Regions from separate parts of the Janthinobacterium sp. GW822-FHT07H10 genome, predicted to be linked through region 2. Evidence: riboswitches for the same ligand, from Rfam matches in the RefSeq annotation. Region 2 holds a riboswitch; the other holds the start of a gene.
What was found. A riboswitch is a leader RNA that binds a small molecule or an ion and turns the genes downstream of it on or off. The one in region 2 is predicted to bind thiamine pyrophosphate.
Positions count from the first base shown of each region.

Region 1 (15,564 bases), on a different contig from region 2:
GGTGGAATATCGCACAATTATCGCAGAGTTTAGGGCCGCGCCACCGGGCCGCGCACGCCCTATTCTTGCCGTTTTTGCCACCTCGGCGGGCCCGTGCGGGCGCAGCGGCGGCCGTTGCGGCCTATTTCGGCGCAAGTAAACAGCATTGCTTACCAGTTTGTTACAATGCCCTATAGATAAATTGACGGCATGACCACTGCATTTTCTGCAGTCCACCACATGGAAGCGAACCCCATCATGATGCGTACATCGACACTCTGGACATTCCTCGCCCTGCCCCTGCTGGCATGCTCGGCCATTGCCAGCGCCCAGACACCGGCCAAGCCCAGCGACGCGCCACCACAGCTGGAGCGTATCGAGGAAATGGGCGAAGCGCCCATCACCGTAGCGCCAGCAGCAACAAAACAACAGATTACCGAGAAACGCGAAGCGGGCGTGACGTCCGAAGTCAAGGTCACCACGGGCGGCAGCACGTATTACATGAAACCGGCCGCCGGCGCCGACCAGGCCAATGGTGGCGCCTTGCGCGGCCCGCAATGGAAAGTGCTGGAATTCGACCTGGGCAAGAAAAAACAGAAACAACGCGACGAAGAAGCCGCTGACGCGCCGGCGCCTCCCGCACCGGCAAAATAAGCGGCGCGGCCAGCCGACACCATCTTATTGCCCGGCCCCGGCCACACGCGGGGCCGCCGGCTTTTTTACTTTTTTACCTCAGACCTTTTCCCATGGCAGTTTTTACCGCGCTACACCTGGACGATATCGGCCAGTGGATCACGCAATTTCCACTCGGCAAGCCTCTGGCGCTCAAAGGGATCGCTTCCGGCATCGAAAACAGCAATTTCTTCCTCAGCACCGAGCGCGGCGAATATGTGCTGACGATCTTTGAAAACCTGAGTTTCGAGCAATTGCCGTTTTATTTGCAGCTGATGCGCCACCTGGCCGACCGCGGCGTGCTGGTGCCGGCGCCGATCGCCAATGCCGACGGCGCACTGGTGACGGCCCTGCAAGGCAAGCCGGCCGCCATCGTCAGCAAGCTCGACGGTAGCTCGCAGATGGCACCACAGGCCGCGCATTGCGCGGCCGTCGGCGCCATGCTGGCGAAGATGCACGTGGCGGCGCAGGTTTTCCCCCTGCAGCAGCCGAATCTGCGCGGCCTGGACTGGTGGAACGCCACCACGCCGCTGGTCTTGCCGCACCTCGACGATGCCAGGGCGCATTTGCTGCGCGCGGAAATCCACTTCCAGGACGCGTTTGCCGCCTGCGACACGTATAAAGCCATCCCGCGCGGTCCCGTGCATGCCGACTTGTTCCGCAACAACGTCATGTTTGACGGCGAACAACTGACGGGCTTTTTCGACTTTTACTTTGCCGGCTGCGACACCTGGCTGTTCGACGTGGCCGTCACCGTCAACGACTGGTGCGTCGACCTCGACACGGGCGTGCTCGATACGGCGCGCGTGCGCGCCCTGCTCGACGCCTACCAGGCCGTGCGCCCCTTCACGGCCGAGGAACACACGGCTTGGCAACCGATGCTGCGCGCCGCCGCACTGCGCTTCTGGCTGTCGCGCCTGTACGATTATTACCAGCCGCGCGAAGCGGAAATGCTGACCCCGCACGACCCCACGCATTTCGAACGCATTCTGCGCGAACGTATCACCACACCCGCACCGGAACTGTCTTAAACATGGAAAAATTACCTGCAAGTACAGGCTGGCAATGGGTGAAACAGGGCTTTGGCCTGTTTCGCAAGCAACCCGGCGGCCTGTCGATGCTGTTTCTCGGCTATATGTTCTGCATGCTGGCCGTCAGCATCGTCCCCCTGCTCGGCCAGTTGCTGCCCGTCATCCTCGTGCCCGTCTTCTCCGTCGCGTTCGTGCAAGGCTGCCTGAATATCGACCAGGGCAAGCGCGTCTTGCCCAGCCTGCTGATCTCGGGCTTCCGCAAGCCTGCCTTTCCCGTGCTGCTGGGCCTGGGCGTGCTGTACATCCTGACAGCCATCGTTGCCATCGGCGCCTCGACCCTGGTCGACGGCGGCGTGCTGTGGCAGCTGGCCACGGGCCAGCTGAACCCGCAGACGTCGCCTGACGTCATCCGCGAATCGAACGTCGGCATGGCCATCCTGACGACCATCGTCCTGTACGTGCCGGCCGCCATGGCCTTCTGCTTTGCCGCACCGCTGATCTACTGGAAGCAAACGGGCCTGGGCAAGGCGCTGTTCTTCAGCTTTTTCGCCGTCTGGCGCTCGCTGTCGGCCTTCGTCGTGTTCGCCAGCACCTGGTTCGCCATCAGCGTCGTCACCAGCCAGCTGCTGTTCCTGATCGTCGGCCGCACGCCGATGGCCGTGCAGCTGATGATGCCGCTGTCGATGATCCTGACCGTCATCATGCATTGCTCGTTCTACGCTGCCTACCGCCAGATCTTCGGCGTGCCCGTCGACGAGAGCAAGGCGGTATCGCTGGACAAGCCGAACGATTGATCGCCGGCCAGATGCAACAAGGGCAGCCTGCGCAGGCTGCCCTTTTTTATGACCGTTGGCTACCGTAACATCGCACAAAACCCTAGCGAGCGGCAGCGGGTTGTGGCCGAGACGCGAAGCTGTGCGCAGGCACGGGGCCGCCGAGGCAGTGAGCATCGGCGCCTGCAAATCGCGACGCGCAGCAGGTTTGCTTAGGTGTTAACGTCCCAGTCGTTCCAGCTTGGCGATACCGAGGTCGAGCACCTTCATGCCGTGCTGGCCGAAGTTGATCTGCGCGCGCGCATTGCCGCCGCCGCCTTCGATATTGACGATCACGCCTTCGCCGAACTTGGCGTGCGCCACGGATTCGCCGATGCGCCAGCCGCCGCCCGTGGCTTTTTGCGCGATCTTTTGCGCAATCGCATTGTCCGAGCCCAGGCTGGCCACGCGCGGCGCCTCGTCCCACGCCGACTTGCGGTTGCCGAACCAGTTCGCCTGCACCTTCGGCGACAGCCATTTCAGCGATTCCTCCGGCAATTCGTCGAAGAAGCGCGATTTCATGTTGTAGCGCGTCTGGCCGTGCAGCATGCGCGTCTGCGAAAAACTCATGTACAGGCGCTTGCGCGCGCGCGTGATCGCCACGTACATCAGGCGCCGTTCCTCTTCCACGCCGTTGTCTTCCTTCGAGCTGCTTTCGTGCGGGAACAGGCCCTCTTCCAGGCCGGTAATGAACACATTGTCGAATTCCAGGCCCTTGGCCGAATGCACGGTCATCATCTGCAGCGCATCCTGGCCCGCCTGCGCCTGGTTGTCGCCCGCTTCCAGCGACGCGTGCGAGAGGAAGGCGGAGAGCGGCGACATCACGGCCGGCAACGGCGCGTCGGCGTCGAGGATCTCGATGCCATCCTGGTTGACGACGGGCGCGCCCGACTGCGCCTGGGCGGCAGGCCCCAGGTGCGCGGGCGCGCCCTGGCCGAAACCTTCCTCGGAAATGAACTGGCTGGCCGCGCTGACCATCTGTTCCAGATTCTCGATGCGGTCGGCGCCTTCCTTTTCATTCTGATAGTGCTGGAGCAAGGTACTCGCTTCCAGCACCACGCGCACCATTTCCGGCAGCGACAGCTGCTGCGTTTCGAAGCGCACGCCTTCGACCAGCTTGACGAAGCCGGCCAGCACGCTGCCCGCCTTGCCCGCCACGTACGGCACGGCCGCGTACAGCGAGATGCCGTACTGCTCGGAGGCGGCCTGCAATTGCTCGATCGAGCGCATGCCGATGCCGCGCGTGGGGAAGTTGACCACGCGCAAGAAGGCCGAATCGTTGTGCGGATTGTCCATCAATTGCAGGTAAGCAATCGCATGCTTGACCTCGGCGCGCTGGAAGTAGCGCTGGCCGCCATACACATGGTAGGGCATGCCGGCCGAGAACAGCGCATGTTCGATCACGCGCGACTGCGCATTCGAGCGGTACAAAATGGCGATTTCGCTGCGCGAGGCGCCATCGGCGATCAGGCTCTTCGCCTCTTCGATGATCCACTGCGCTTCCTGCAGGTCGGAGCTGGCTTCGTACACGCGCACTTGCTCGCCATGGCCCGCGTCCGTGCGCAAGTTCTTGCCCAGGCGTTTGCTATTGTTCGCGATCAACAAGTTGGCGCTGTCGAGGATATGGCCGTGCGAGCGGTAATTCTGCTCGAGCTTGATCAAGTTCTGCACCTGGAATTCATGCTCGAAGGCGCTCATATTGCCCACGTTGGCGCCGCGGAACGCGTAGATGCTCTGGTCGTCGTCGCCGACGGCAAACAGGGCGCCGCCATCGCGGCTGCCGTGGCCGGCCAGCAATTTGAGCCAGTTGTATTGCAGGTTATTCGTATCCTGGAACTCGTCCACCAGGATGTGGCGGAAGCGCGCCTGGTAGTGCTCGCGCAAGGGCTGGTTGCGGCTCAGCAACTCGTACGTGCGCAGCAGCAATTCCGCAAAATCGACCACGCCTTCGCGCTGGCACTGGTCGTCATACAGCTGGTACAGCTCGACCATCTTGCGCTCGTGCGCGTCATACGCTTCCACATCCGTGGCGCGCAAGCCCTGGTCCTTGGCGTTGTTGATGAAATACATCACCGTCTTCGGCGGGAACTTCTCATCATCAATATTGTTTGCCTTCAACAAGCGCTTGATCACCGACAACTGATCCTGCGAATCGAGGATCTGGAAGGTCTGCGGCAAGGCCGCGTCGCGGTAGTGCGTGCGCAGCAGGCGGTTGCACAGGCCGTGGAAAGTGCCGATCCACATGCCGCGCGTGTTGATTGGCAGCATGGCCGACAGGCGCGTGAGCATTTCCTTGGCGGCCTTGTTGGTAAAGGTCACGGCCAGGATGCCGGGCGGCGATACCTGCTGGGTCTGGATCAGCCACGCGATACGGGTGGTCAGCACGCGGGTCTTGCCCGAACCGGCGCCCGCCAGGATCAGCGCATGCTGGGCCGGCAAGGTGACGGCAGCGTATTGTTCGGGATTGAGGTTGTGAAGAAGATTTTGCATGCCGTGATTATACCGGCATGGCTAAAAATACTGTGCATTTGTCCAGCGGTCGCGCCAGTTTGGGCGTGCGCGCTACAATCGGCGTCATGACATTCACGCGGAAACCGCCCCCCATGACACCTCCCAGCCACATCGACGGCGCCCGCGTACTGGCCTGGGCCTGGTCCGACTTGCCATTCGGCCACGTTAGCGGCGGCACCGGCGCCGCGCCGCTCGCCATTCACGGCCTGGCCCTGTGCCAGTACGAAGGCGAGGCGCGCGTCTACCGCTTCAGCTGTGATGCCCAATGGCAATGCCAGCAAGACCAGCTGTACGACAGCGTGGAAGACGCCAGGGCGCTGCTGCCGGCACAATACCGCGCCGCAACCGCCGTCTGGCACGCGCCATGAGCTACGCCATCCGCGCGGCCAGCGGCGCCGATCTGCCCCTGCTGGCCCAGGTCGAGCGCAGCGCCGCCGCCCTGTTTGCGCAGGCCGGGCCGGAGCTGGCATGGCTGGCGCAGGGAGAACCCTTGCCCTTGAGCACCTTACAAGCGCTGCAGCGCGAGGGTGGCGTGTGGCTCGCCACCGATGGGCACGCTGCGCCGGCCGGCTTCCTGGCCGCCGAACCGCTCGACGGCCAGCTGTTCATCGTGGAATTGTCCGTCGCCCTGCCGCAGCAGCGCCAGGGACTGGGCGCGCGCCTGCTGGCGGCCGCTGCCGCCCAGGCGCAAGCGCTGGGTTGCGCCTTCCTGACCCTGAGCACGTATCGCCACCTGTCCTGGAATGCGCCCTACTATGCGCGCCACGGCTTCAGCGAAACCGATGCCGTGGCGCTGGGCGAAGGCCATGCGCACAAGCTGGCGCGCGAGGCGCAAGACGGACATGATCCGGCGCTGCGCTGCCTGATGCGCAAGCGGCTGGCCTGAGCACTCAGCGCACCAGCTTGGCCTTGCCTTCGCTCAGCGATTGCGCGATGGCCTGCCGCGTGGCCTTGTCCGCCGCCTTGGCCGCCTTCTCTTGCTGGCGGCCCAGTTCGCTCATCTGCTTGCCCAGCGCTTCCATCGGCTTGCTGCGCTGCTCCATCTGGCGCGAAATCACTTCAGCCTGCTGGGCCTCGCTCTCATGGATGGCGGCGATGCGGTCGTTGGCTTCTTCCATTTCATCCTGGGCATCTTCGATCTGCTGCTGCAAGCGTTCCACATCGCGCTCGGCCGTACGGCGCGCCGCATCCGTCGTCGCCGTTGCCTGGCGCCGCGACGCCTCGCCCAGCTTGCGGCCCAGTTCCTGCTGCTGGCGGCCCAGCGCGCGCAGCTGTTCCGACTCGCGCGTGCCGGCCCTGGCCTGCGCCTGTCCGCGGTCGCCCATCTTGCTGCCCAAGTCGCCCATCGCCTTGCCATGCGCTCCCATCTGCCGGCCCAGAACGCTCATCTGCTGGCCCAGTTGCTGCGATGGTTTCCAGGCCTCGTCGATCCGCGCCAGCAGCGTCGGATCTTGCATCACATAACTCTTGCCCTGGTCGCGAAACCACAGGAATTGTCCCTTGATCGACTGTTTCAACTGCTTGATCTGCTGGTTATCCACATCGCTGCCGCTCATGGTGACCCTGTCCTTCTGGCCATCGACCAGTGCATAGCCATCGCCGCTGTCCATGGAAATACTGATCTGCTTGCTTGGCGCAGCAGGCGGGGCCGGCGGCGCGGGCGGCTGCGGCGGCTGCACGGCCAGGGCGCTGCCGCCGAGTAGGATGCCGGCCAGGCTGAGGATCAAACGGTGGGAAGTGGACATGGCTGCCTCATAGGTATGGTTGGAGCGTCCACTCTAGCCATGCCCGGCCGGCGGCTCCAGCGCCGTGCGACAGGCTGCAAAAAGGCGCGCCTGGACGGCAGGCTTGCGCGATGGATGGTAGTCGGCGGGCAAAAAAAAAGGAGGCCAGTGGCCTCCGCAAAGCCGCCGTGGTACGGCGACAGGGACCACGATAGCCGCGTGCCGGCGGCGCTTCCAGCGTCATGCGATGAAGTGCCCGGATGAGGGACTGGACGACCGATAGGCGCGATGGATGGTAAAGCGCGGCGGCAAAAAAAACGGAGGCCGCAGCCTCCGCAAAAACGCCGTGGTACGGCGTATTTATATTAGTACAAGACGACGGAACGGATCGATTCGCCGCTCTTCATCAAGTCGAAACCTTGATTGATATCATCAAGCTTCAGGCGGTGCGTGATCAAATCATCGATATTGAGCTTGCCTTCCATGTACCAGTCGACGATCTTCGGCACGTCCGTGCGGCCGCGCGCGCCGCCGAAAGCGGAACCCTTCCACACGCGCCCCGTCACCAGCTGGAATGGCCGCGTGGAGATTTCCTGGCCGGCGGCCGCCACGCCGATGATGATGGACTGGCCCCAGCCCTTGTGGCAGCACTCGAGCGACTGGCGCATGGTGGTGGTATTGCCGATGCACTCGAAACTGTAGTCGGCGCCGCCGTCCGTCAGCTGCACGATGGTGTCGACGACGTTTTCCACTTCATTGGCGTTGACGAAATGCGTCATGCCGAACTTGCGCGCGATGGCCTGGCGCGCCGGATTGATGTCGACGCCGATAATCTTGTCGGCGCCGACCATCTTCGCCGCCTGGATCACGTTCAGGCCGATGCCGCCCAGGCCGAACACGACCACGTTGGCACCCGCCTCGACCTTGGCCGTGAACAGCACGGCGCCCACGCCCGTCGTCACGCCACAACCGATGTAGCACACCTTGTCGAACGGCGCGTCTTCGCGGATCTTGGCGAGAGCGATTTCCGGCACGACGATGTAGTTGGAAAACGTCGAGGTGCCCATGTAGTGGAACAGCGGCTGGCCGTCGATGGAGAAGCGCGAGGTGGCGTCCGGCATCAGGCCGCGGCCCTGGGTCGAGCGGATGGCCTGGCACAGGTTCGTCTTTTGCGACAGGCAGAACTTGCACTGGCGGCATTCCGGCGTGTACAGGGGGATGACGTGGTCGTCCTTTTTCAGGGTCGTCACGCCCGGTCCCACGTCGACGACGATGCCGGCGCCTTCATGGCCGAGGATGGACGGGAAGATGCCTTCCGGGTCGGCGCCCGACAAGGTGTAGTAATCGGTATGGCAAATGCCGGTGGCCTTGATCTCGACCAGTACTTCGCCCTCGCGCGGGCCGGCCAGGTCGACTTCTTCTATCGTCAGCGGAGCGCCCGCCTTCCATGCAATCGCGGCTTTGGTTTTCATGTGTGTCCTGTCAGTGGTTGAATCAGGCGCGCCAGCGCGCCGTATCGTCACATCATAACAAGGCACGCACCGGCGTGCCACACCGGCGCAAGGGGAAACACTTACTTGGTTTTTGCGCGATTCAAAAAGGCGCCGTGCAAGCCGTTCAGGGTTTCCTCGGCCAGCAGCAGCTGGCTGGCGATTTCATTGATCTTGCGGCGGCTCGAGCGGGCATGGTCGCGCAGCACCTCGAACGCCGTGTTGCGGTCCGTCTGGAACTTGCCCATCAAGAGACCCACGGCCAGACTCGTTTCGCGGCCGGCGGCCAGCGCCGCATTCAGGTTCAGCTCGGTACGACGCAGCTGACGGATCTCGTCGGCGCGCGCCAGGCCCGCTTCGAATGCGGGCATCAGGCGGCCTTCGTCGACGGGTTTGACCACATAGCCGACGGCGCCGTAGGCGGCCGCCTGCTTGCCCGACTCGCTGTCGCCGCTGCCGGACAGGAACATGAACGGCACGGCCGTCTCGCCGTGCAGGCGCTTGGCCAGCTCCAGGCCGGACATGCCCGGCATGTGGATGTCGAGCAAGGCCAGGTCGGGTTCGCGCTGCGCGATCAGCTGCAGCGCCACTTCGGCTGAATTGGCCAGGGCCGTCTCGTAACCGGCATGGCGCAGGACTTCGCCAAGGAATTCCAACAGGAGTTGGTCATCGTCAACGATCAGGATAAGGCGTTTCGCGGCGGCAGGCTGACTCATGGGCAAAGGAACCTCGGTAATGAATGATGCTCTTATTATATGCCGATTATGCGTGAAACCCGCCGCGCAAGACCTCCGCTTAACGCGCAAACAGCAGATTGAATTGCTGCACTGCAATATCCACCTCGTCCGCCTGGTCTCCGTTGCCAAATACGCTGCTGATCGCCGCCACCATGTCGGCGCCGCGCGCGACCAGCGGCGCCGCATTCGCCGGCGTCATGCCGCCGATCACCACGCACGGCAAGCTGATCTCGCGTTTCGTCTGCAGCACGATGTCCAGCGGCGTCGTCACCGGATACTGTTTCACCAGCGAAGGATAGAAGCCGCCAAAGGCCACGTAACTGGCGCCGCCCGCCTGCGCCGCGTACGCCAGCGCCATGTCGCCATAGCAGGAAGCGCCGACGATCTTGTCCGTCCCCAGCCGCGCGCGCACCTGCGCGACGGACGCATCCGTGCCACCCACGTGCACGCCGTCCGCGTCGAGCTCTTCGCACAGCTCGATGAAGTCGTTGATGATGAAGGGCACGCCATACTTGCGGGCCAGCGCCAGCAAGGCGCCCGCCTGCTCGCGCCGTTGCGCCGCATCGGCGCTCTTGTGGCGGTATTGCAGCAGGGCCACGCCGCCCTGCAAGGCTTGCTCGCTTACGTCGAGCAGGCGGTCGGTGTCATCCCAGTTGGGAGTGACGAGATACAGTCCACGCATGATGTTTTCCTTAATCAGTCAGTCGTTGCGGCATGAATTGACCTGGCGCAATGGCATACGCGCCAGCCAGGGCCGCATGGCAATAAGTTTGCGCGCCATCAAGCGCCTGCGCGAGTGGCTGACCCGACGCCAGCCGCGCCGCGATGGCGGACGCCAGGGTGCAGCCGCTGCCGTGGAAGGCGCCGGGCAGGCGTGGCCAGCACCACTCGCGCTCCACGCCAGCGGCATCGCGCCAGCGGTTGATCACCTCGTCACCGGCGCCATGGCCGCCCGTCACCAGCACATGTTCGCAGCCTTGCGCGCGCAAGTTTTCCGCTCCGCCCAGGGCCACCGCCTCCGGCCCGTTCGGTACGATGACAGTAGTCACTGCCAGCAGGGGTGCCAGCGCCAGCACGGCATCGTCCAGGCTGAGCACGTCGCCATGGCCGCTGGCCAGCACGGGGTCGAGCACGACGGGCAGATTCGGCCGGGCCTGCCGCAGTTGCCCGATCAAGTCGGCGATGACGGCCGCGTTTGCCGCGCTGCCGGGAATGCCGATTTTCACGGCGTGGATGGCGATCTTGTCGATCAACGCCTGCGCCTGCCGGCGCAGCAGCTCCGGCGCCACGGCTTGCACGCCAAACACGCGGTCGTTGTCCTGCACGGTCAGCGCCGTGACGACGGGCAAGGCATGCGCGCCCTGCGCCGCGATGGCGAGAATATCGGCAGCGATGCCCGCGCCGCCGGAAGGATCGACGCCGGCAAACACCAGCACCACCGGCAGCGTAGGCACCATCACGCCAGGCGGCCTGCCATCGGCGACGATGGCGAGGCGGCGAATTTGCGCGGCATGCGTCCCGCCAGGAACGCTTCGCGCCCGGCCCGCACGGCCAGCTTCATGGCGCGCGCCATGCGCACGGGGTCGCGCGCGCCCGCGATCGCCGTGTTCATCAACACGCCATCGCAGCCAAGCTCCATGGCGATCGCCGCATCCGACGCCGTGCCCACGCCCGCGTCCACCAGCACGGGCACTTTCGCCTGGTCGATGATCAGGGACAAGTTCCACGGATTCAAGATGCCCATGCCCGAGCCGATCAGGGACGCCAGCGGCATGACGGCCACGCAGCCGATGTCTTCCAGAATCTTCGCCTGGATCGGGTCGTCGCTGCAGTACACCATCACGTCGAAGCCATCCTTGACCAGCGCCTCGGCCGCGATCAGGGTTTCCGGCATGTGCGGGAACAGGGTCTTTTCGTCGCCCAGCACTTCCAGTTTCACCAGATTGCGCCCGCCCAGCAGTTCGCGCGCCAGCTGCAAGGTGTACACGGCATCCTTGGCGTTGTAGCAGCCGGCCGTGTTCGGGAGTATCGTGTACTGCTCGGGCGGCACGAAGTCGAGCAGGCTGGGCGCATTCGGATCTTGCCCGATATTCACGCGGCGGATCGCCACCGTGATGATCTGCGCCTCGGCCGCGTCCGTCGCTTCGCGCGTCTGCGGCAAGTCCTTGTACTTGCCGCTGCCCACCAGCAGGCGCGATTGATACTGTTTTCCTGCGATCGTCAGCAGGTCGTTGTTTGTTGCGGTATGCATATGCTGTTCCTTAAGTTTTTAAACGTCCGAAGAAAACCGTCGCGAGCGGCGATGATTTGTGGCCGAGACGCGCCACCGTGCCAGGGCACGGGCGCGCCGAGCCGGTGAGCATCGCAGGCCGCAAAGCGCGACGCGCAGCAGGTTTGCTTGGACATTTTTAGCCGCCGCCGATGGCGCGGACGATCTCCACCTGGTCCTGGGTTTCCAGGACCCTGTCCCGCCACGCCTTGCGCGGCACCACGCTGCGGTTGACGGCCAGCGCCAGCGCCTGGTTTTCCAGCGACAGCGCGGCGATCAGTTGATCCAGGGTTTGCCCGGGCGGCACCTGGTGCGGCGCGCCGTTGAGCATGATCGGTATCAATGCACTCATCACGCCTCCCTCAGACCTTGCGGTACAGCTCGGCGCCGTTCTTGATGAACTCGATGGCTTTCACTTCCATGCCCTGCTTCAGCGCCTTGTCTTCCGCAATGCCCATGCCGGCCGCGTATTCGCGCACTTCCTGCGTGATCTTCATCGAACAGAAGTGGGGGCCGCACATGGAGCAGAAATGCGCCACCTTGGCCGAATCCTTGGGCAAGGTTTCATCGTGGAATTCGCGCGCCTTGTCCGGGTCCAGGCCGATGTTGAACTGGTCGTCCCAGCGGAATTCGAAACGCGCCTTCGACAGCGCGTTGTCGCGGATCTGCGCGCCCGGATGGCCTTTCGCCAGGTCGGCCGCATGCGCCGCAATCTTGTAGGTGATGATGCCGTCCTTGACGTCCGCCTTGTTCGGCAAGCCCAGGTGCTCCTTCGGCGTCACGTAGCACAGCATGGCCGTGCCGTACCAGCCGATCATGGCCGCGCCGATGCCCGAGGTGATGTGGTCGTAGCCGGGCGCGATATCGGTCGTCAGCGGCCCCAGGGTGTAGAACGGCGCCTCGCCGCACTGCTCCAGCTGCAAGTCCATGTTTTCCTTGATCAATTGCATGGGCACGTGGCCCGGGCCTTCGATCATCACTTGCACGTCGTGCTTCCAGGCGATCTGCGTCAGCTCGCCCAGGGTCTTCAGCTCGCCCAGCTGCGCCTCGTCGTTGGCGTCGTAGATGGAGCCGGGACGCAGGCCGTCGCCCAGCGAGAACGAGACGTCATACGCCTTCATGATCTCGCAAATCTCTTCGAAATGCGTGTACAGGAACGATTCCTGGTGGTGGGCCAGGCACCATTTCGCCATGATGGAGCCGCCGCGCGAAACGATGCCCGTCAAGCGCTTGGCCGTCATCGGCACATAGCGCAGCAGCACGCCGGCGTGGATGGTGAAGTAGTCGACGCCCTGCTCGGCCTGCTCGATCAGGGTGTCGCGGAAAATTTCCCACGTTAAATCTTCTGCCTTGCCATTGACCTTTTCCAGCGCCTGGTAGATGGGCACGGTACCGATGGGCACGGGGCTGTTGCGCACGATCCATTCGCGCGTCTCGTGGATGTGCTTGCCAGTCGACAAGTCCATCACATTGTCGCCGCCCCAGCGGATGGCCCAGGTCATCTTTTCCACTTCCTCGCCGATGGACGACGTGACGGCCGAGTTGCCGATATTTGCGTTAATTTTCACCAGGAAATTGCGACCGATGATCATCGGCTCGACTTCCGGGTGGTTGATGTTGGCGGGAATGATGGCGCGGCCGCGGGCGATTTCCTCGCGCACGAACTCGGGCGTGATTTCGGCAGGGATGCTGGCGCCAAACGACTGGCCCGGGTGCTGGCGGCCCATCATCTCGGCCATCCGCTCGCCCATGGGGCCGGAAGCCTTGAGCTCGCGCAAATACTCTTGCCGGCGCATGTTTTCGCGGATGGCGACGAATTCCATTTCCGGCGTGATGATGCCCTGGCGCGCATAATGCATCTGCGTCACGTTCTTGCCGGCAATGGCGCGGCGCGGCTTGCGGTGCAGGTTGAAGCGCAGCTCGGCCAGTTTCGGGTCGGCCAGGCGGGCGATGCCGTAATCGGAGGTGGGACCGGGCAATTCTTCCGTGTCGGCACGCTCGAGTATCCACGGCAGGCGCGGCGTATCGAGGCCCGAGCGGATGTCGATCTGCACGTCCGGGTCCGTGTACGGGCCGGACGTGTCATACACGTAGATCGGCGGATTCTTTTCACCGCCGAACGACGCTTCCGTGTCGGACTGGCTGATGGCGCGCATGGGCACGCGGATGTCGGGGCGGCTGCCTTCGACATAGATCTTGCACGAATTGGGCAGCGGCGCGATGGCGGCTTCGTCGACCGTGGCGGTGGCGGAAAGGAATTTCGGATTGGCGTTCATTTTGGCTCCTTGGCTAGACTGCAGCTAGACTATTTATAGCCTGGAGCCAGCTAAGGAGGTTCGGCTGCGCGCACGCGGAAAGGCGGGGTGCGTTCATCCTAAAGCTTCCCTTCGCTGGCATTATCCAGATCAGGTTCGGAGGGTATTTCTCACCCGCGCTTGCACCGTGTTTCCACAGCGAAAGGCAGGACCCCTAGCGTTTGCCGCCTTGCGGCAGCGAGCCAATTATACGCGGTTCGCGCCGCGTGGCCAGATGATTTCTTGCAGCTGTCGTCTTTGCGCATCGCTTGCCTTGCAAACGATGCGCGGACGTTTATTTCTTCTTGCCCCAGCGCCAGCTGGTCGGTTCGCCTTTCAGCCAGCACACGCCGACGAGCGCGGCGGCAATGACGACTTCATAGACGATGTACGGCGCCAGCGATTCCTGCGGCGGGAACAGATAGGCGCCGCAGGCGAACAGCGCCAGCGCGCCGAGGAAGACCAGCCAGCCCTGCCAGGTGATGGGCATGCCCCAGCCCCAGCCATAGGTCTTGGCGGGGAACCAGTATTGCGGCGGTGTCGCCGGAGGCAGTTTGTCAGCCATGATGCTTTCCTTGTCGATGTGAATGGCAACAAGTATAAATCAGCCGCCCGCCAATCAGGCAGTGCGCAGGCGCGCCGTGACATCGAGGCCGATGCCGCGGTAGCCGATGAAGCGGCTGCCATTGTCGAACATCGGTTCGCCGCTGACCTGCAGGTATTGCGTGCTGCCGTCCGGGTTGGCGCGGCTGTAGATGAAGTCGAGGAACGGTTCGCGCGCGGCGATCTTGGCGTCGAGCAAGGCACGCTCGGCGGCGTTCCAGCGCTGCGGCTCGTCTTCGCTGCCGATGCCCAGCATCTCGGCCACGGGGCCGGAAAAGCGCGTCAAATTGCCCTGCGCATCCTGTTCCCAGTACCAATCCGACGACAGTTCCGTGAAGCGCTGGAAGCGCGCTTCGCTTTCGCGCAGTTCGGCCGTGCGCGCTTCCACCATCTGTTCCAGCGACTTGCTGTAGTCGCCCAGCTTCTGGTACAGCAGGCGCACTTCCAGCATGTTGTGGATGCGCGTCTTGACTTCCACCAGGTCGAAGGGCTTGCTGACGAAATCCTTGGCGCCGGCCTGCAGCGCGCGCAGCTTGTGGCCAGGCTGGGCCGTGATCACCAGCACGGGCAGGTAACTGCCTGCCTCGATGTCGCGCAAGCCTTCCATCACCTCGAAGCCATCCATTTCCGGCATCTGCAAGTCGAGCAGGATCAAATCGTAGCGGTGCTGCTGGTGCAGCGCGCGCACGGCTTGCGGGTCCATGGTGGACGTGATGCGCGTATAGCCGGCATTGCGCAGCACCTGTTCCAGCAGCATGACGTTGGCCTCCTGGTCATCGACGATGAGGATGCTGGCGTTCAGAATCTCGGTGGCTTGAAGCATGGCGGTATTCCTAAAAATAAATGCTGAATTAGCGTACTGCGTGAGTGTCGTCGGCCAGGCCGTGCGCGGCCGCATGGTGCAGGGCCACGTCGAGCGCATCCATGAATTCGACGACCTTGATCGGCTTGGTCAGGTAGCGGAAGAAGCCCGCTTCCAGGCCTTTTTCGATGTCGCGCGGCACGGCGTTGGCCGACAGCGCCATCACGGGAATGTGGCTGGTCAGCGGATCGTCGTGCAGGATATGCAGCGCGCCATAGCCGCTGATGCCGGGCAGGTTGATATCCATCAAGATCACATCGGGCTGGTAGGTGCGCGCCAGGTCGATGCCCAGGTGCGCATCGATGGCCGTCAGCAGCTTCAGGTCGCTGCGGCGGGCGATCAATTGCTCCACCAGCGCCAGGTTGGCGGGATTGTCTTCCACGTACAGCAAGGTGCGCTGGCTTTCCTGCGGCTCTTGCACCTGCGCCAACGCATCGCCGTCGCCCAGCACCAGTGACGGTGCAGTGCTGGCGGCCAGCTCGAACCAGAAGGTGGTGCCCACGCCGACGGTGCTGTCGACGCCGATGGCGCCGCCCATCAGTTCGACCAGCTGCTTGGTGACGACGAGGCCGATACCCGT
Region 1 covers NZ_JBXAKS010000009.1:113,896-129,459, reverse strand. Annotated here, with positions in the region: gene AC1RDJ_RS20090 (hypothetical protein) at 190-633, shown strand; gene AC1RDJ_RS20085 (homoserine kinase) at 726-1,682, shown strand; gene AC1RDJ_RS20080 (BPSS1780 family membrane protein) at 1,685-2,476, shown strand; gene AC1RDJ_RS20075 (UvrD-helicase domain-containing protein) at 2,675-4,984, opposite strand; gene AC1RDJ_RS20070 (hypothetical protein) at 5,098-5,373, shown strand; gene AC1RDJ_RS20065 (GNAT family N-acetyltransferase) at 5,370-5,891, shown strand; gene AC1RDJ_RS20060 (hypothetical protein) at 5,896-6,750, opposite strand; gene AC1RDJ_RS20055 (S-(hydroxymethyl)glutathione dehydrogenase/class III alcohol dehydrogenase) at 7,095-8,201, opposite strand; gene AC1RDJ_RS20050 (ANTAR domain-containing response regulator) at 8,303-8,935, opposite strand; gene thiE (thiamine phosphate synthase) at 9,015-9,638, opposite strand; gene AC1RDJ_RS20040 (hydroxymethylpyrimidine/phosphomethylpyrimidine kinase) at 9,649-10,413, opposite strand; gene AC1RDJ_RS20035 (thiazole synthase) at 10,413-11,207, opposite strand; gene thiS (sulfur carrier protein ThiS) at 11,365-11,568, opposite strand; gene thiC (phosphomethylpyrimidine synthase ThiC) at 11,588-13,501, opposite strand; TPP riboswitch at 13,591-13,706, opposite strand; gene AC1RDJ_RS20020 (hypothetical protein) at 13,815-14,084, opposite strand; gene AC1RDJ_RS20015 (response regulator) at 14,139-14,945, opposite strand; gene AC1RDJ_RS20010 (hybrid sensor histidine kinase/response regulator) at 14,974-15,564, opposite strand, start outside.
Region 1: linked by a shared signal. The riboswitch ahead of thiC (phosphomethylpyrimidine synthase ThiC) and the one ahead of AC1RDJ_RS17830 (TonB-dependent siderophore receptor) in region 2 are both predicted to bind thiamine pyrophosphate.

Region 2 (15,564 bases):
TACCTGAAGATGGTGGCCTTGCCGCAGATGCTGGCAGCCCACCCGGACGGACGCGCCTTCAAGGCCTGGATACCGGCCTGTTCCACGGGAGAGGAAGCGTATTCGCTGGCGATGGTGTTCCACGAAGTGGTGGCCGACATCAATCCGCCGTCGAAGTACAGCCTGCAGATCTTTGCCACCGACCTGTCGGCCGACGCCATCGACCGCGCGCGCCAGGGACGTTTTCCGCAAACCATCCGCAGCGACGTGTCCGCCGAGCGCATCGAGCGTTTCTTTGTGCTGGAGAAGAACGATTATTTTGTGAAGAAAGAGATCCGCAACATGATCATCTTTGCCCAGCAAAACATCATTTCGGACCCGCCGTTTACCAAGCTCGACATCCTGTGCTGCCGCAATCTGTTGATTTATCTCAATGCCAAGCTGCAGCAACGTTTGATTCCGCTGTTTCACTACGCCTTGAACCGCGATGGTATCTTGTTGCTGGGTAGCGCCGATACGCCCGGTCATTTTTCCGACCTGTTTTCGCCGCTGACCACGTCGACCCGGCTGTACCGCCGCCTCGACAATCTGGCGCGCCAGCGCCTGCCCACCTATTTCCCCACCAAGGTTTCGGCGGCCTCGCCGCCGGCACCGAGCGACACGAGAGAAGTCAGCATGACTGGAAAGATCCAAGCCCATGTCGAGCAATTATTGCTCCAGAAATATTCACCGGCCGCCGCGCTGCTGAACCAGGAGGGGGACATCCTGTATATCAATGGCCGCACGGGCGCCTTCCTCGAGCCGGCGGCCGGCAAGGCCAACTGGAATATCCATGCGATGGCGCGCGAAGGCTTGCGCTACGAACTGGCCGACCTCATCAAGCAAGCCCTGCAAAGCGAAAGCATGGTGCGCCTGAAGGGCCTGGTGGTGAAGGACCATCTGGGGCAGTCGCTGGGCGTGGACCTGAGCGCCGAGGCGCTGAGCCAGCCCGAGTCGCTGCGCGGCATGGTCTTCGTCACGTTTTCCAGCGTGCCGCTGGTGGCCGAGGCGCGCCGCGGCCGCTCGCCCAATCCCAAGGTGCTGGAGCTGGAACAGCAGCTGGTGCAGGCGCGCAATGAAATCCAGGCCGTGCGCGACGAGATGCAGACCTCGCGCGAGGAGCTGAAGTCGGCCAACGAGGAATTACAGTCGACCAACGAGGAATTGCAATCGACGAACGAGGAACTGACCACCTCGAAGGAAGAGATGCAGTCGCTTAACGAAGAGCTGTACACGGTCAATGCGGAATTGCAATCGAAGGTCGATGATTTGTCGCTGGTCAATAGCGACATGAAGAATCTGCTCAATAGTACCGATATCGCCACCATTTTCCTCGACAGCGCCTTGCGCATCCGCCGCTTCACGGCGCCGGCCACGCAAATCTATAAGCTGATCCAGACGGACTTGCGCCGGCCGCTCAGCGACATCGTCAACGACCTCGACTACCCTGGGCTGGAAGCGGATGCGCTGGAAGTCATCCGCAGCCTCGTGTTTTGCGAGCGCCAGGTGCAGACCAAGACGGGGCGCTGGTATAACGTGCGCATCATGCCGTACCGCACGATAGAAAATGTGATCGACGGCGTGGTGGTGACTTTCATCAACATCACGGAATCGAAACTGCTGGAAGCCCAGCTGCGCCAGATCCAGTCCGGCGGCGCGGCTGCAGGCAATGGCGGCGCGAGCGTGCCATGAGCGAGCCATTCGACGGCGGACTCACGCCGGCCAGGCTGAGAGAGCAGGCCGAACAACTGGCGGCGGAGTTGCGCCGGCAGGTGCCGCCGGTGCTGTCGAATGAAGAGGTGATGCGCCAGCTGCATGAGCTGCAGGTGAGCCAGATCGAGCTGGAGATGCAGAGCGCGGCGCTGGCCGAGCTGGAACAGCTGAAGAATGAATTTGAAAGCAGCCGCGACCGTTATGCGCAGCTGTATGAACAGGCGCCCGTCAGTTATTTTTCGCTGGCGCGCGAGGGCGTCATCACGCGCGCCAACGTGGCGGCCTGCGGCTTGTTGCAACGCGACAAGAACCAATTGCTGGGGCGGCGCTTCGAGCAGTTCGTCGCGCCGCATGCGCAGGGCGGCTTCCGGCGCTTCCTCGACACCGTCTTCACCAGCGGCGCGCGGCAAGTGCTCGAAGCGCAGCTGTTCGAAGGCGAAGCGGGCGGCACTGGCGGCATGGTGCGCATCGAAGCCAATTTCGACACCGCCAGCGCCACGGCGCGCATGCTGGTGACGGACCTGGGCGACGAGCATGCGCGCGAGTCGGCGCTGCGGCGCGCCTTCGTCATCCTCGACACCATCCGCGAAGGCGTGCTGGTGACGGACAGCGGCAATCGCATCATTTCCGTCAATCCCGCCTTCACGGCCATCACCGGCTACCAGGCGGAAGAGGCGATCGGGCGCGACCCATCCTTCCTCGGCGGCGGCACGCACCTGCCGCAGTTTTATGAAGCCATGTGGCGCAGCCTGCAGCAGGATGGCAGCTGGTATGGCGAACTGGTCAACCGGCGCAAGAACGGCGAGCGTTTCGTCGAGTCGCTGTCGATCACGCCGATGCGCACGCCGGACGGCGCCATCAGCCACTTTGTCGGCGTGTTTTCCGATATCACGGAACGCAAGCTGGCCGAGGCCGCCTTGCGCGAGCTGCACCGCGAACTGGACCAGCGCGTCATCGACCGCACGGCCGAGCTGCTGCGGGCCAACCAGCACCTGCAGCTGGAAGTGCAGCAGCGCGAGCGGGCGCAGGAAGCCTTGCGCGATGCGGAGCGTTTCTTCCACGCCACCATCGATTCGCTGACGGACCGCGTGCTGGTGCTGGACCAGGCGGGCAGCGTCGTGCATGCGAACCAGGCTTGCCTGGCCTTTGTCGGGCAGATGGAAAGGCCACTGCATTACCTGGAATTTTGCGAGACGGATGCGCGCTGGCAGCGCAGCGCCGGACGCGAACTGGCCGCCGGCATCCGCTCCGTCATCACGGGCGGCACCGACGCGTATGCGCTGGAATACGAATTCGCCGCGCGCAGCGGGCCGCGCTGGTCGCAGGCCAGGGTCAGCCGTTTCCTCGGCGAAGGCCCGCTGCGCGTGGTGGTGGCGCACACGGATATCACCGAACGCAAGCTGATGGATGGCGCGCTGCGCCAGTCGCACGCCCAGCTGCGCCAGCTGGCGCTGCACCTGGAGACGGCCAAGGAAGACGAGCGCAAGCGCATCTCGCGCGATATCCACGATGAACTGGGACAAAACCTGCTGGCGCTGCGCATCGACATCTCCATGCTCAGCGCGCGCACGGAAGGCTCGCATCCGCGCCTGCACGGCCGCGTCGGCGCCGTACTCAGCAATGTCGACACCACCATCAAGAGCGTGCGCGGCATCATGAACGAATTGCGCCCGATGGCGCTGGACCTGGGCTTGCAGGCCGCCATCGAATGGCAGGTGGGCGACTTCCGCAAGCGCAGCGGCGTCGCTTGCCGCCTGCTGATCCGCGACGAAGCCCTGTTCGCCGCCATCGGCAGCCAGGTCGAGATCGTGCTGTTCCGCATCGTGCAGGAAGCGCTCAGCAATGTCATGCGCCATGCCCAGGCCAGCCAGGTCGAGATCGAACTCAGTTCGGATGCCTGCGCCGTGTACGTGGCCATCAGCGACAACGGCATCGGCATCACGCCGCAGCAGCAGCGCAAGAAACAGTGCTTTGGCCTGATCGGCATTGCCGAGCGGGTGACGGCGCTGGGCGGGCACTTCGAGGTGGGCACGCCGGCCTCGGGCGACGGTTGCCGGCTGGCCCTGCAGATCCCCTTGCAAGGCGCGGGGCGGCCAGCCGTTTGATGCGGCAATCGATACAGTAATTGCAGCAGGATAATTTTTGCCGACTCATGCAGGCTGGACAGGCTATACTTTCGCCTGCTTTTTATGGAGGGGCATATCTTGTTCAAAACAATCGTTTTACCAGTCGCCTTGCTGGGCGCGTTCGCCGGCGCACACGCCGACGAAGGGCAGTGGCAACCACACCAACTGCCGCAGCTGAAATCCGAATTGAAAAGAGTGGGCATCGAGATTCCTGCCGAGAAACTGGCAGACTTGAGCAAGCACCCGATGAGCGCCATCGTTTCGCTCGGCGGCTGCTCGGCCGCGTTCGTCTCCGACGCGGGCCTGGTGGTGACGAACCACCATTGCGCCTACGGCGCCATCCAGCGCAATTCGACGCCCGAACACAACTACATCACCAACGGCTTCCTGGCCAAGACGCGCGCCGCAGAGCTGCCGGGCGGTCCGAACAGCCTCGTGTATGTGACGGACAAGGTGGAAAACGTCAGCGAGCGCGTCCTGAAAGGCTTGACGGCCGACATGACGGGCCGCGCGCGCCATGAAGCCGTGGAAAAGCGCATCAAGGACCTGATCGCCGAATGCGAGACGGACAAGATGTACCGCTGCTCCGTGCCCGCCTTCCACCGCGGCCTCGAGTACTACCGCATCCGCCAGATGATGATACGCGACGTGCGCCTCGTGTACGCGCCATCGGACAAGATCGGCAACTTCGGCGGCGACATCGACAACTACGAATGGCCGCGCCACACGGGCGACTACTCGTTCCTGCGCGCCTACGTGGGCAAGGATGGCCGTCCGGCCGACCCGTCGCCGGACAACGTGCCCTACAAATCGAAGGATTTCCTGGTGGTCTCGGCCGAAGGCTTGAAGGCCGGCGACGGTATCTTGCTGGCGGGCTACCCCGGCCGCACGAGCCGCTACAAGCTGCCGTCGGAAATCCGCTTCGCGCGCGATACCGCCTTCCCGCTGAAAGTGTCGGAACTGCAAGCCGACCTGGCCGTGATGGCCGACGCCACGAATGGCGACGCGGCGGCCGCCGTGCGCTACGCCAGCGTGGTGAAAAGCATCAACAACGTGCTGAAGAAAACCCAGGGCTTGCTCGACGGCTTCGCGCGCAAGGATATCGCCGCCATCAAGGATGGCCAGGATGCCGAGTTCCGCGCCTGGTATGCCAAGCAGCCGAATGTCTCGTCGACCCTGCTGGCCGAACTGGACGCGGCGATCGCCAGCGACATGGCCCTCAGCGAAGAAGAGTTCGCCTGGTCCGTGGCCACCAACAGCGACCTGCTGAAGAGCGCGCGCTCGCTGTACCGCTTGTCGCAGGAGCGCCAGAAGCCGGACGCCGAGCGCGAATCGGGCTTCCAGCAGCGCGACCTGGCGTTCATCAAGGCGCGCCTGGCGCGCCTGGAGCAGTCGTACGTCAACAAGGTCGACCAGGCCCGTTTTGAGGCGGGCCTGAAGCGCTACGCCCAGCTGGCGGCGAAGAGCCATCCGCAAGGCCTGGACGCGCTGCTGCCGGTGCCAGCGGCCGTGGCGGCCCTGTACCAGCAGACGCAACTGGCCGACACGGCCAAGCGCCTGGCCTGGCTGGACAAGGACCAGGCTGCGATTGCCCAGTCCGACGACGCCTTCATGCAACTGGCCATCAAGCTGCAGCCGGTGGAAATGGCGCTGGAAGAGCGCCGCAAGGAAATCGACGGCAACCTGGAGCGCGTGATTCCGCAATACATGCAAGCTGTGATTGCCTGGAAGAAATCGCAAGGCAAGCCGGTGTATCCTGACGCCAACTCGACCCTGCGCGTAACGTACGGCACCGTTTCGGCCTTCTCGCCACGCGACGGCATCACCAAGGGGCCGTTCACGACCGTGGAAGGCATCGTCGAGAAAGTCACGGGCAAGGCCCCGTTCGAAGCGCCGCAAGCGCTGCTCGACGCCGTCAAGGCAAAACGCTATGGCCAGTTCCGCGACCCGGTGCTGGGCACCGTGCCCGTCAACTTCTTGACCAGCGCCGACACCACGGGCGGCAATTCCGGCTCGGCCGTGATGAACAAGCGTGGCGAACTGATCGGCCTGAACTTCGATTCGACGTATGAATCGATCACCAAGGACTGGTACTTCGACACGGCCATCACGCGCGCCATCCACCTCGACATCCGCTACCTGCTGTGGGTGATGAAGGAAGTGGACCACGCGGATAATCTGCTGCAGGAAATGACGGTCAAGTATCCGCAGGCGGCCAAGGCTGCGAAGAAGTAAGCTGTCACTTGCGCTAGCGCAAAGCCGCATCCGCCTGATCGGGGGATGCGGCTTTTTTTATGCGGGGCGCAGGGCGCGCAAGCGCCTTTATTTGCCGGGTGGCGGTCGCCGCACCGCACACCGCAGAGCCGCCTGTCGCCTTGAAGGGGCATCGTATAATTGCCCTCACTTTCCACCACCATTTTTCCGACAGGCCCCGCCATGCCCATGACTCCCGATTCGCCGCTTGACTGGCACACGTTTGAAACGGCATACGACGTTGAAGAGACGTGGTTCCAATTGGCCCGCGCGTCGCTGGCGGCGCTTGGCGCGTCCGCTTTCAAGGATCAGACATTTTCAGCATTTGCCTTCAACGCCGTATCGTTCCCATCCATTTCGTTGAGCCTGGATACCGATCCCGATAGCCGGAAGCGCGACTATTACCCTCCCGACTGGTCGAACGAATGCATGGAGGTCGATGTGCCGGAAATGGGACAACTCTGGACGGATGGCTGCGCAAGGATCGACGGCGCGCTGATCGAGCTGATCGACGCCGCCGATGACGAGCAGCTGGGCGCCATCGAGGAAGGCTATCTGCACAGCCTCAGGAAAACCATGGTGCGGCTGGAAACGAGCCAGGCCTTCGACCAGATCAAGACATGCGCGGGTTTCTGGACCGTGGTCACGCAAGTCGATGCCGATACCGATGCAGAGGAGCGGCTGCTCGAGCAGGTGCGGCTGGCGGCAGCGAACAGCGACGCATGACGGGGCGGTGCGGGCAGGGACACCTGCAAGGCGGCGCCGCCGGCAGCCCCTGAAAATGGCCTTCGCTGCAACGGCGGCTTGCATGCCATATCAGGGCTGGCCATAGCCTGATTCCTCCATCCCCGAGCGCCGGATCCCGGCCGCCACGCAGGGCGGCATCCTGCCGCACATACGCTGCTTCTCCGGTGCAGCCGCATCATGCCTGCCGCAGAGGTGCTGGCGCGACAGCCGCCACGCAGGGCGGCACATGACAGCAGGTGCGGCCGGCAACGCGATTGCCTGTCATCATTGCTATTGTTGTTCTCCCGCTTGCGGCTGCGCGGGCCGCAACGCTTCCACCGGCAACTGAAAAAAGCGCGGCACCATGGCCGGCGACAGATCGTCACCGCCGTCCGTCATGGCCAGGCGGCCGCTCAGGAGCAGCATCACGTAGCCGTGGCCCAGCGACCAGCCGGCGCTGGCGGCGGCCTTGTCCCAGCGCGCATCGAGGCCCGCCTCGCGTACGGCCGCGCCCGCCGTCTGCAGCACGTACTGGAAACACGCCTGCGCCGCCTCCTGCAGGGCGGGGAACTGGCGCACGTCCTGGTGCTCGAACATCAGCCGGTAGTGGGCGGGCGCGGCCAGGGCGAATTCGATGTATTGCTGGCCCAGCAGCTGAAAGCGCTGTTCGGCGGGCAGGCTGCCCGGCGGCGGCAATTCGGCCTCCCATGTGGCGATCAGGCTGGCGAAGCCGGCCGCCGCCACCTCGGCCAGCAGGGCTTCCTTGCTGGGGAAGTGGCGGTACACGGCGGCGATCGACACGCCTACCGTGCGCGCCAGTTCGCGCAGCGACAGGGCGGCGTCGCTCTGCTGCGCCAGCTGGGCGATGGTGGCGGCGACCAGTGTGTCGCGCAGGTTGCCGTGATGGTAAGTACTGGTGTTGCTCATCGCTGTTTCCATTGCATGTTATCGCTGTTCACATTGTCGTGTATGATGCTCATGTTATCACTGAAAACATGGAGATCGCATGCAAGAGATGCACATTGCCGTCCGCACCGTGGCCCTGCCGTCCCGCGCCGGCATCGCCCCCCTGTATCCGGGCAGCCACCTAGCCGACGCGTATGCCGTCGATTTGCCGAACGCGCGCGCGCGGGAGCTGGACATGGAAAGCCTGGCACGCATGCTGCTGGGCAGCCAGCCGGGCTGGGCGCAAAAGCTGATGGTGCTGCGCGACGCCATCGTGGCGCTGTTCGGCATCAAGACGGCGAAGCAGATGGAAGCGAAGCCAGGCAAACGCATCGGCATCTTCCGCATCTTTGCCGTCAGCGACGACGAGATCATCGTGGGCGAGGATGACAGCCACCTCGATTTCCGTTTGTCGGTGCTGCGCAACAGGGAGGCGGGGCGGCATGGCAGCGTGACCCTGGCCAGCGTCGTGCACTGCCATAACCGGGTGGGGCGCGCGTACATCCTGCTGATCCGCCCGTTTCACAAGCTGATCGTGCGGCGTTCGCTGGCGCGCGCGGCCAGGATGGGCTTCGTCTGAGCGGGGACTGGCGGCGGACGGCAGGGGCAATCTTGCTTATTCATGCCCGGTATTGCATACTGCGCCACCAGCCTCATCACGATTCCCATGAACGATACGCTTCTCCTGCTGGGTTTTGCCACCACGCCGCTTGAACTGATTTCCTTTGTCCTGGCATTGACAACCGTTGCGCTGAACATCCGCCAGAACCACTGGGCGTGGCTGTTCGCCATCATTTCCTCGGCCGCCTACGGTTTCGTGTTTTTCGAGTCGCGCCTGTATGGCGACATGGCCTTGCAGCTGCTGTTCATCACCGTCTCGTTCTGGGGCTGGTACCAGTGGCTGCACCCGGTCAGCGGCGGCAAGACCCTGCCCGTGACGCGCCTGAATGGCCGTGGCTGGCTAGCCTGCGCCGTCGGCTGGCTGGTCGGCTTCCTGCTCATTTCCTGGTTGCTGACGACGACGGACACGGACGTGCCCCACGCGGACGGCTTTCTGACGGCGGGCAGCCTGGTCGGTCAATTCCTGCTGTCGCGCAAGAAACTGGAAAACTGGGTCGCCTGGATCATCGTCGACGTGCTGTATGTGTGGCTGTACCTGCACAAGGGCCTGACCCTGACGGCCGTGCTGTATGCGTTCTTTGTCGTGATGGCCATCATCGGCCTGCTGGCGTGGCGCAAGGCGGCGCCGGCCGCGCCAGACGCCATGGTCCTCAAGTGACCGGGCGTTGCGTGCGCGTGGCCATCCTGGGCGCGGAATCGTCGGGCAAGTCGACCCTGGCGGCCGGCCTGGCCGAGCGTTATGGCAGCGTGTGGGTGCCGGAATACCTGCGCGAGTTTGTGGAAACGCAAGGCAGGGTGCCCGTGGCATCCGACCAGTATGGCATCGCCCGCATGCAGCTGGAGCGGGAAAACGCGGCCGCCGCGCAGGCGCGGCAATTTTTATTTTGTGACACGACGCCGCTGATGACGGCCGTCTACAGCCGCCATTACTTCCATGGCATCGATGCGCCGCTGGCCGCCCTGGCCGACGACTACCACTATGGCCTGACCCTGGTCACGGCGCCCGACAGCCCGTGGGTGGCCGACGGCTTGCAGCGCGAGTCGGAAGCCGTGCGCCAGCTGATTCATCGCCGGCTGCTCGAGGAACTGGCTGAGCGCCAGATTTCCTACCTGCTCGTCAGCGGTAGCCTGGCGGCTCGGCTGGCGCAGGCGGATGCCTGGTTGAGCACCAACACCCCTGGCAGGGCGGGCTAAGCCGGCCTTATTTGCCGATGTGCTCGGCCAGGAAGCTTTCCAGTTGCTGATAGAACGCGGTGGCGTTTTTCGTCATGTAGAAGCCATGTCCTTCGTTTTGCGCCATCATCCATTGCGGCGCATTGCCAGCCCTGACCAAGGCCTTGCGCATCAACTCGGCGTGTTCCGGTGGCGCCGTCGTGTCCTTGTCGCCGTGCACCAGCAATACCGGCACCTTGATCCGGTCAGCCAGGCGTGAAGGCGAGATGGCGTCGAGTTCCGTGTTGTTTTCACCGATATAGTCCTGGTAGGCATGCCGGATATATTTGTGGCGGCGTGCATTATCCTCTTCTTTGAACAACCTGAGCTCATATACGCCGGCATAGCCGATAGCGCATTTGAAGGCGCCAGGTGCACGTATGGTCAGCATCATTGCCGAGTAGGCGCCGAAGCTGGCGCCGTATGAGCAGACGCGCCCGGCATCGACTTCGCCTTCAGCAATGACAGCGGCGAGGCCGTCCAGGATGTCGTCCTGGATTTTTTCGCCCCATTGACGGTAGCCTGCCCGGATGAAGGTCTCGCCACGGCCCCCGGAACCACGGAAATTAACCTGGAGTACGGCGTAACCGCGGCTGGCGAGGAACTGCGCATCGCTGTCGAACGACCAGGTGTCGTAGACGCCGTGCGGTCCGCCGTGGGGCATGACAACCAGCGGCAATTTGACGCCTGGCGCGTGCGTCGGCATGGTCAGGTAGCCATGCAGTTGCAATCCGTCGCGTGCCTTGAAGGCAATGGGACGGCGCTCTGCCATGCGATCCGGGTCGATGCCAGGCATGGTCGAGTACAGCAGTTCCGCCTTGTTGCTGGCCTTGTCGTACAGGTAATAGCTGCCCGGGTCGCGATCGCTGTAGACGGAAAACAGCAAGGTGGCGCCGTCATCTGTGAAGTTGACGAAGCGTACATGTTCGTCCGGAAAAGATGCGCTCAATTGCTGGTGCAGCCGGGCGTCCGCACTATTGGCGTCCAGGTAGATGGCGCGGGTACGGCCCAGCTGGTGAGATACTGCGAAAGGCATCTCGTTGGCGTCATACATTACGCTGCTCAGGTCGGCAACAGGATCTTGCGCCAGAACCACTCGTTTTCCGCTCGCCAGCTCTTCCCGCACCAGGGCCTCAGGGCCACCATTGACGGCATGGGTAGCAAAAAAAGCGCTGTCGTCCATCGTGAAGTGGAACGGGATTGTGGTTTGTTTTGGGATGGGAGGAGTGAGACGCCACTGGCCGCTGGCGTCATCAAGACGGTACAACACCGGCTCGTTCTTGTCGTCCCAGCCGTAGGCGAAGCGCGGCACGCTATTGCGCTGCTGCACAAACTGCAGGCGTGGCGCAGCGATGTCGGCCAGGGTCTTGCGATGGGCCTTCTTGCTGTCGACGTCGTATAACTTTGACCGGTCACGATCCCATTCCTGGGCGGACAGAAAGACGTGACTATTGCGCGGCAAGGGAACGCCGTTGATGCGGGCATAGCCATGATCATCGTCGAGGCGGTCGCCTCGACTCGACGAGCGGAACATATCGTAGCCGAACAGGTATTCCTGGTTGGAGCCGTCGAAGTCAAAAGCAATGATTTCACCCGTTGATACCGGTTGTTCCAGCTCTCCCAGTTCCAGACCCTTGCGCAATACCAGGCGCGTGTTCGTCAACCAAAGGTAGTTAAGCGGCACTTCAAATATGCGCAGGCGCAGCATGCCTACCGCTTTCATGTCCGGCAATGCATAGATGGTGATGATGGGGATGTTGCGCCCACCCTGCTGCATCTGAGTCGTGACCGCTATGTGTTTGCCGTCTGGCGACAGGCGTGGTGTACTGAACCGATCCTTGCTGGTGAATTGCTCTATGGGAATCGCGGCCTCGGTGGCGTGGGCGCCGCCGCCCGTGATCAGGATCAGGCTGGCAAATACCAGTGACGCCACATGTTGTTTCATGGAGATGCCTTGCACGGATAATCAAAATAAGGGTGGCAATTATAGCAATTTAATAATTGCCATAGTGTAATATTTTAATTATTTGCTATGCGCATCCATGAACAGGGGCATGTCCGGCGCATGCCCCCATGCGGCTGTTAAAAGTCGAACTGCGCCGACACCTTCAAGGTCCGGCTGGCGCCCGGGAACAGGTAGCCGCCCGCTTCCGGTGTCACGTCGCGCCAGTAGAACTTGTCCGTCAGGTTGTTGACGCTGGCGCGCAGCACGGCGGGCGTGCCGGCCAGGCGCGTGGCGTAGGCGGCGCCCACGTTGAACACGCTGTACGATGGCACGAAGGTGGTGTTGCTGTACTCAAAGGCTTTCCTGCCCGCATATTCCCAGCTGCCATTGACGTTCAAGCCCGCCACTTGCGGCACGGCGTAGTCGGCGCGCACGGCCGCCTTCAGGGCCGGCACGTTGGGCACGCGCTTGCCGTCCAGGTCCGCATTGCCCGTGTCCGACTGCTGGCTGTTCAGGGCCGTCAGGGACGCGCCCAGCTGCAGGTTGGCGGATGCCTTGCCCTGGGCCGACAGTTCCAGGCCACGGTGCTGGGCCTGGCCGGCACGCACGAAGTTGTACGCGGTTTTGCTGCTGTCGAGGTATTGGTTGAATTCCAGGCCCTTGCGGATCTGGAACAGGCTGGCGGCCACCAGGAAGTCCGGCGTCACGTCCATCTTCACGCCGAACTCGATCTGCTTCGAGCGGCTCGGCGTCAGTTCCACGTTGGCGTTTTCCGCATAGCGGTCGGCCGTGCCGCCGTGTTCCATGCCCTGCGAGTAGGATGCATACACGGCGATATTGTCTTGCGGGTTGTACACCAGCGCCACGTTCGGCAGCAGGAAGTCGTGCTTGGCGCGGATTTCCTTGTCGGCCTTCAATACATACTGGTAGCCATCGACATCGATGTGGCGCAAGCCGCCATGCAGTTTCCAGTTCGGCGCCAGGCTGACGATGTCCTGCACGAAGACGGATTTTTCCTTGTCGTTGCGCACCAGGCGCACGGGGCCCGTGACGCCGTCGGACGGGGCGACGATGACGGGACGGTAGATATTGCTGATGCCCACTTCGTCGTACACGTATTTGCCAGCACGGTCCTTGCGGTTGAAATACGACACGCCGGCCGTGAATTCATGGCGCAGGCTGCCCGTGGCGAACTTGCCCTGGATCATGGCTTGCGCGCTCAGCGGCTTTTTCGTCTCGCCCAGGCTGCGGAAATCCCAGACGGAGAAGTCGCCGTTGCTGCAGAACACGGGGTCCCAGCCTTCCGGGCTGCAGCCGTACGGGTAGGCCGTATAGTCGTCGCGCTTGAACGAGTGCTGGTTGGCGGAGACGGTGGCATGCCAGTCGTCGTTGAACGCGTACTGGAAGCGCAGGCCGACGTTGCTGGTGATGGTTTCCACCGGATGCGTCCACGGCTGCTTGTTGAGCATGGTGTCGGCGCTGACGTTCGACGGCAGGCGGCCGTTGCTCAGCAGCTGGAAGCCGGGCGCCGTCACTTGCGCCTTGTCCTGGTAGTCGGCGTCCAGTTGTAGCAGCGCCTGCGGCGAGATTTGCCAGTCGAAGGCGCCGGAAATGAATTTGCGGTTGCCGTCGGCGCCCTTGATGTAGGAGCGCAGGCGCTCGGCCGCCACGTTGACGCGGTAGCCGAAGCGCGTGTCTTCCAGGCGTCCGCCCACGTCGACGGCGCCGTACAGCGTGCCCCGTTCGCGCGCTTCCAGCGTGACCGTGCGCAGCGGCGCATTCGTCGGGCGCTTGACGATGAAGTCGATCACGCCGCCCGGCGCGGCGATGCCTGCCTGCAAGCCTGCCAGGCCCTTCAGCACTTCGATGCGTTCCTTGTTTTCCAGCGGAATTTGCGTGTCGCCGGGAATGGCGACGCCATCCTTGCGGTAGCTGGAATTGGTGTCGAGCTTGAAGCCGCGTATCGTAAACTGTTCCGCATAGCCGACGGCATTGTAGGAATCGTTGATGCTGGCGTCGAGCTTGACGGCATCGCTGAGATTGCGGATCTGCAGGTCCTGCAATTCTTTTTGCCCGATGACGGTGACGCTGGCCGGCGTCTGCAGCAGCGGCGCGTCGGAAAAGCCGCCCACGGAGGCGCGCTTGGCGGCCGGCGCCTTGCTGGCCGTGACGATGACTTCGGTCATGCTTTGCGCATCGGCTTCGGCGGTGTCATTGACGGCCAGGGCGGGCGCGGCAAACGCGTGCAGGATGGCCAGGGTCAGTACAGGACGTGAAAAATGCGCAGATAAATTCGGTGTGGACATAGATTGCTCGTGGTTCAAGCCGTCTCTGGGAAAGAGCACGGCAGGCTGCTTGTTCGGCTGGCGCCAACGCAGGAGCTATCAAAGGAGGGAGGTACTTTGCGCTTTCCTTCGCTGGCATTATCCAGATCAGGTACGAAGGGTATCTCTCACCCGGATAACGACTCCAGGACCCCTAGCGAAACGACAGCTTAGCATGAACCACGGCCCGCTGTCCCGCTGGCTGACCGTTTTACAACAGTGTGGGCAGATTCTAAAACCAGGCTACAGGCTCAGCTCCAGCACCTTGCGGCTGACGGCGGGCGTCACTTCGCGCTGCTCGCCCAGCGCCGTCATGCCGTGCGCTTCCAGCGCCGCCACGATGGCGTCCACGCTCGCATGGTTCAGGCCATAGTCGGCCAGGCGCGTCTTGACGCCCATGTGGCGGAAGAAGAATTCCGTGCGCGCGATGGCCGCCTCGATGCGCCCATCCTCGTCGCCGCCGTCGAGGCCCCACACGCGGGCCGCATACTGCAGCAGCTTGGCGCGCTTGGCCTGCTTGCGCACGCGCAACATGCTGGGCAGGATGATGGCCAGCGTCTGCGCGTGATCGAGCTCGTACAGGGCCGTCAATTCATGGCCGATGGCGTGCGTGGACCAGTCCTGCGGCACGCCCACGCCGATCAGGCCATTCAAGGCCAGGGTGGCGCTCCACATCACGTTGGCGCGCACGTCGTAGTCGTCCGGGTGGGACAGGGCCTTCGGGCCTTCCTCGATCAGGGTCAGCAGGATGCCTTCGGCGAAGCGGTCTTGCACGGACGCGTTGACGGGGTAGGTCAGGTATTGCTCCATCACATGCGCGAAGGCATCGACGACGCCATTGCCCACCTGGCGCAGCGGCAGGGTGAACGTCTTCGTGGGATCCAGTACCGAGAATTTAGGATAGACCTTGCGGCTCATGAACGAGCGCTTTTCCTGCGTGGCCTTGCGCGTGATCACGGCCGAGCCATTCATTTCGGAACCCGTGGCCGGCAGGGTCAGCACGGTGCCGAAGGGCAGGGCGGCGTCGACGATCTTGCCGCCTTTCGCCAGGATGTCCCAGGCCTCGCCTTCATGCAGCGCGGCCGCGGCGATGAACTTGGTGCCGTCGACCACGGAACCGCCGCCGACGGCCAGCAGGAAATCGATGCGCTCGCTTTTCACGAGGGCCACGGCCTGCATCAGGGTTTCATAGCTGGGATTCGGTTCGATGCCGGCAAATTCCAGCACCGTGTGGCCGGCCAGCGCCGCGCGCACCTCATCGTAGACGCCGTTCTGCTTGATGCTGCCGCCGCCATACGTCATCAGCACCCTCGCCTGCGGCGGGATCAGCGCCGTGATGGCGGCGATCTGGCCCTGGCCGAAGAGGATTTGCGTCGGATTGTAGAAATCGAAATTGAACATGGGGCTCCCGCTGCGATGTGTAGGCTAATGCCGAGCCATGATTATGGCCGAACGGGGCGAAACGTGTCGTGGGCGCTTGAGCTTTTCGCCCGCGCGGCGGAGAATGCAGCGCAGGCCATATCACCCACTACGCGAAAAGGAAGCCGCATGACCACCGTCCCACTGGAAGAATCCGATTTGCCCGCCACCGCGCTCGACATGCACCGCGCCATCGGCGCCGCCATCGCCGCGCTGCAAGCGCTTGACCTGAACAGCCAGCGCTTCGAGGCGTGCACCGACC
Region 2 covers NZ_JBXAKS010000007.1:256,066-271,629, reverse strand. Annotated here, with positions in the region: gene AC1RDJ_RS17875 (chemotaxis protein CheB) at 1-1,710, shown strand, start outside; gene AC1RDJ_RS17870 (PAS domain-containing sensor histidine kinase) at 1,707-3,836, shown strand; gene AC1RDJ_RS17865 (S46 family peptidase) at 3,936-6,092, shown strand; gene AC1RDJ_RS17860 (DUF4303 domain-containing protein) at 6,294-6,836, shown strand; gene AC1RDJ_RS17855 (TetR/AcrR family transcriptional regulator) at 7,128-7,763, opposite strand; gene AC1RDJ_RS17850 (DUF2867 domain-containing protein) at 7,843-8,361, shown strand; gene pnuC (nicotinamide riboside transporter PnuC) at 8,449-9,060, shown strand; gene AC1RDJ_RS17840 (AAA family ATPase) at 9,057-9,596, shown strand; gene AC1RDJ_RS17835 (alpha/beta hydrolase family protein) at 9,604-11,559, opposite strand; gene AC1RDJ_RS17830 (TonB-dependent siderophore receptor) at 11,697-13,865, opposite strand; TPP riboswitch at 13,952-14,049, opposite strand; gene AC1RDJ_RS17825 (iron-containing alcohol dehydrogenase) at 14,127-15,284, opposite strand; gene AC1RDJ_RS17820 (ferritin family protein) at 15,432-15,564, shown strand, end outside.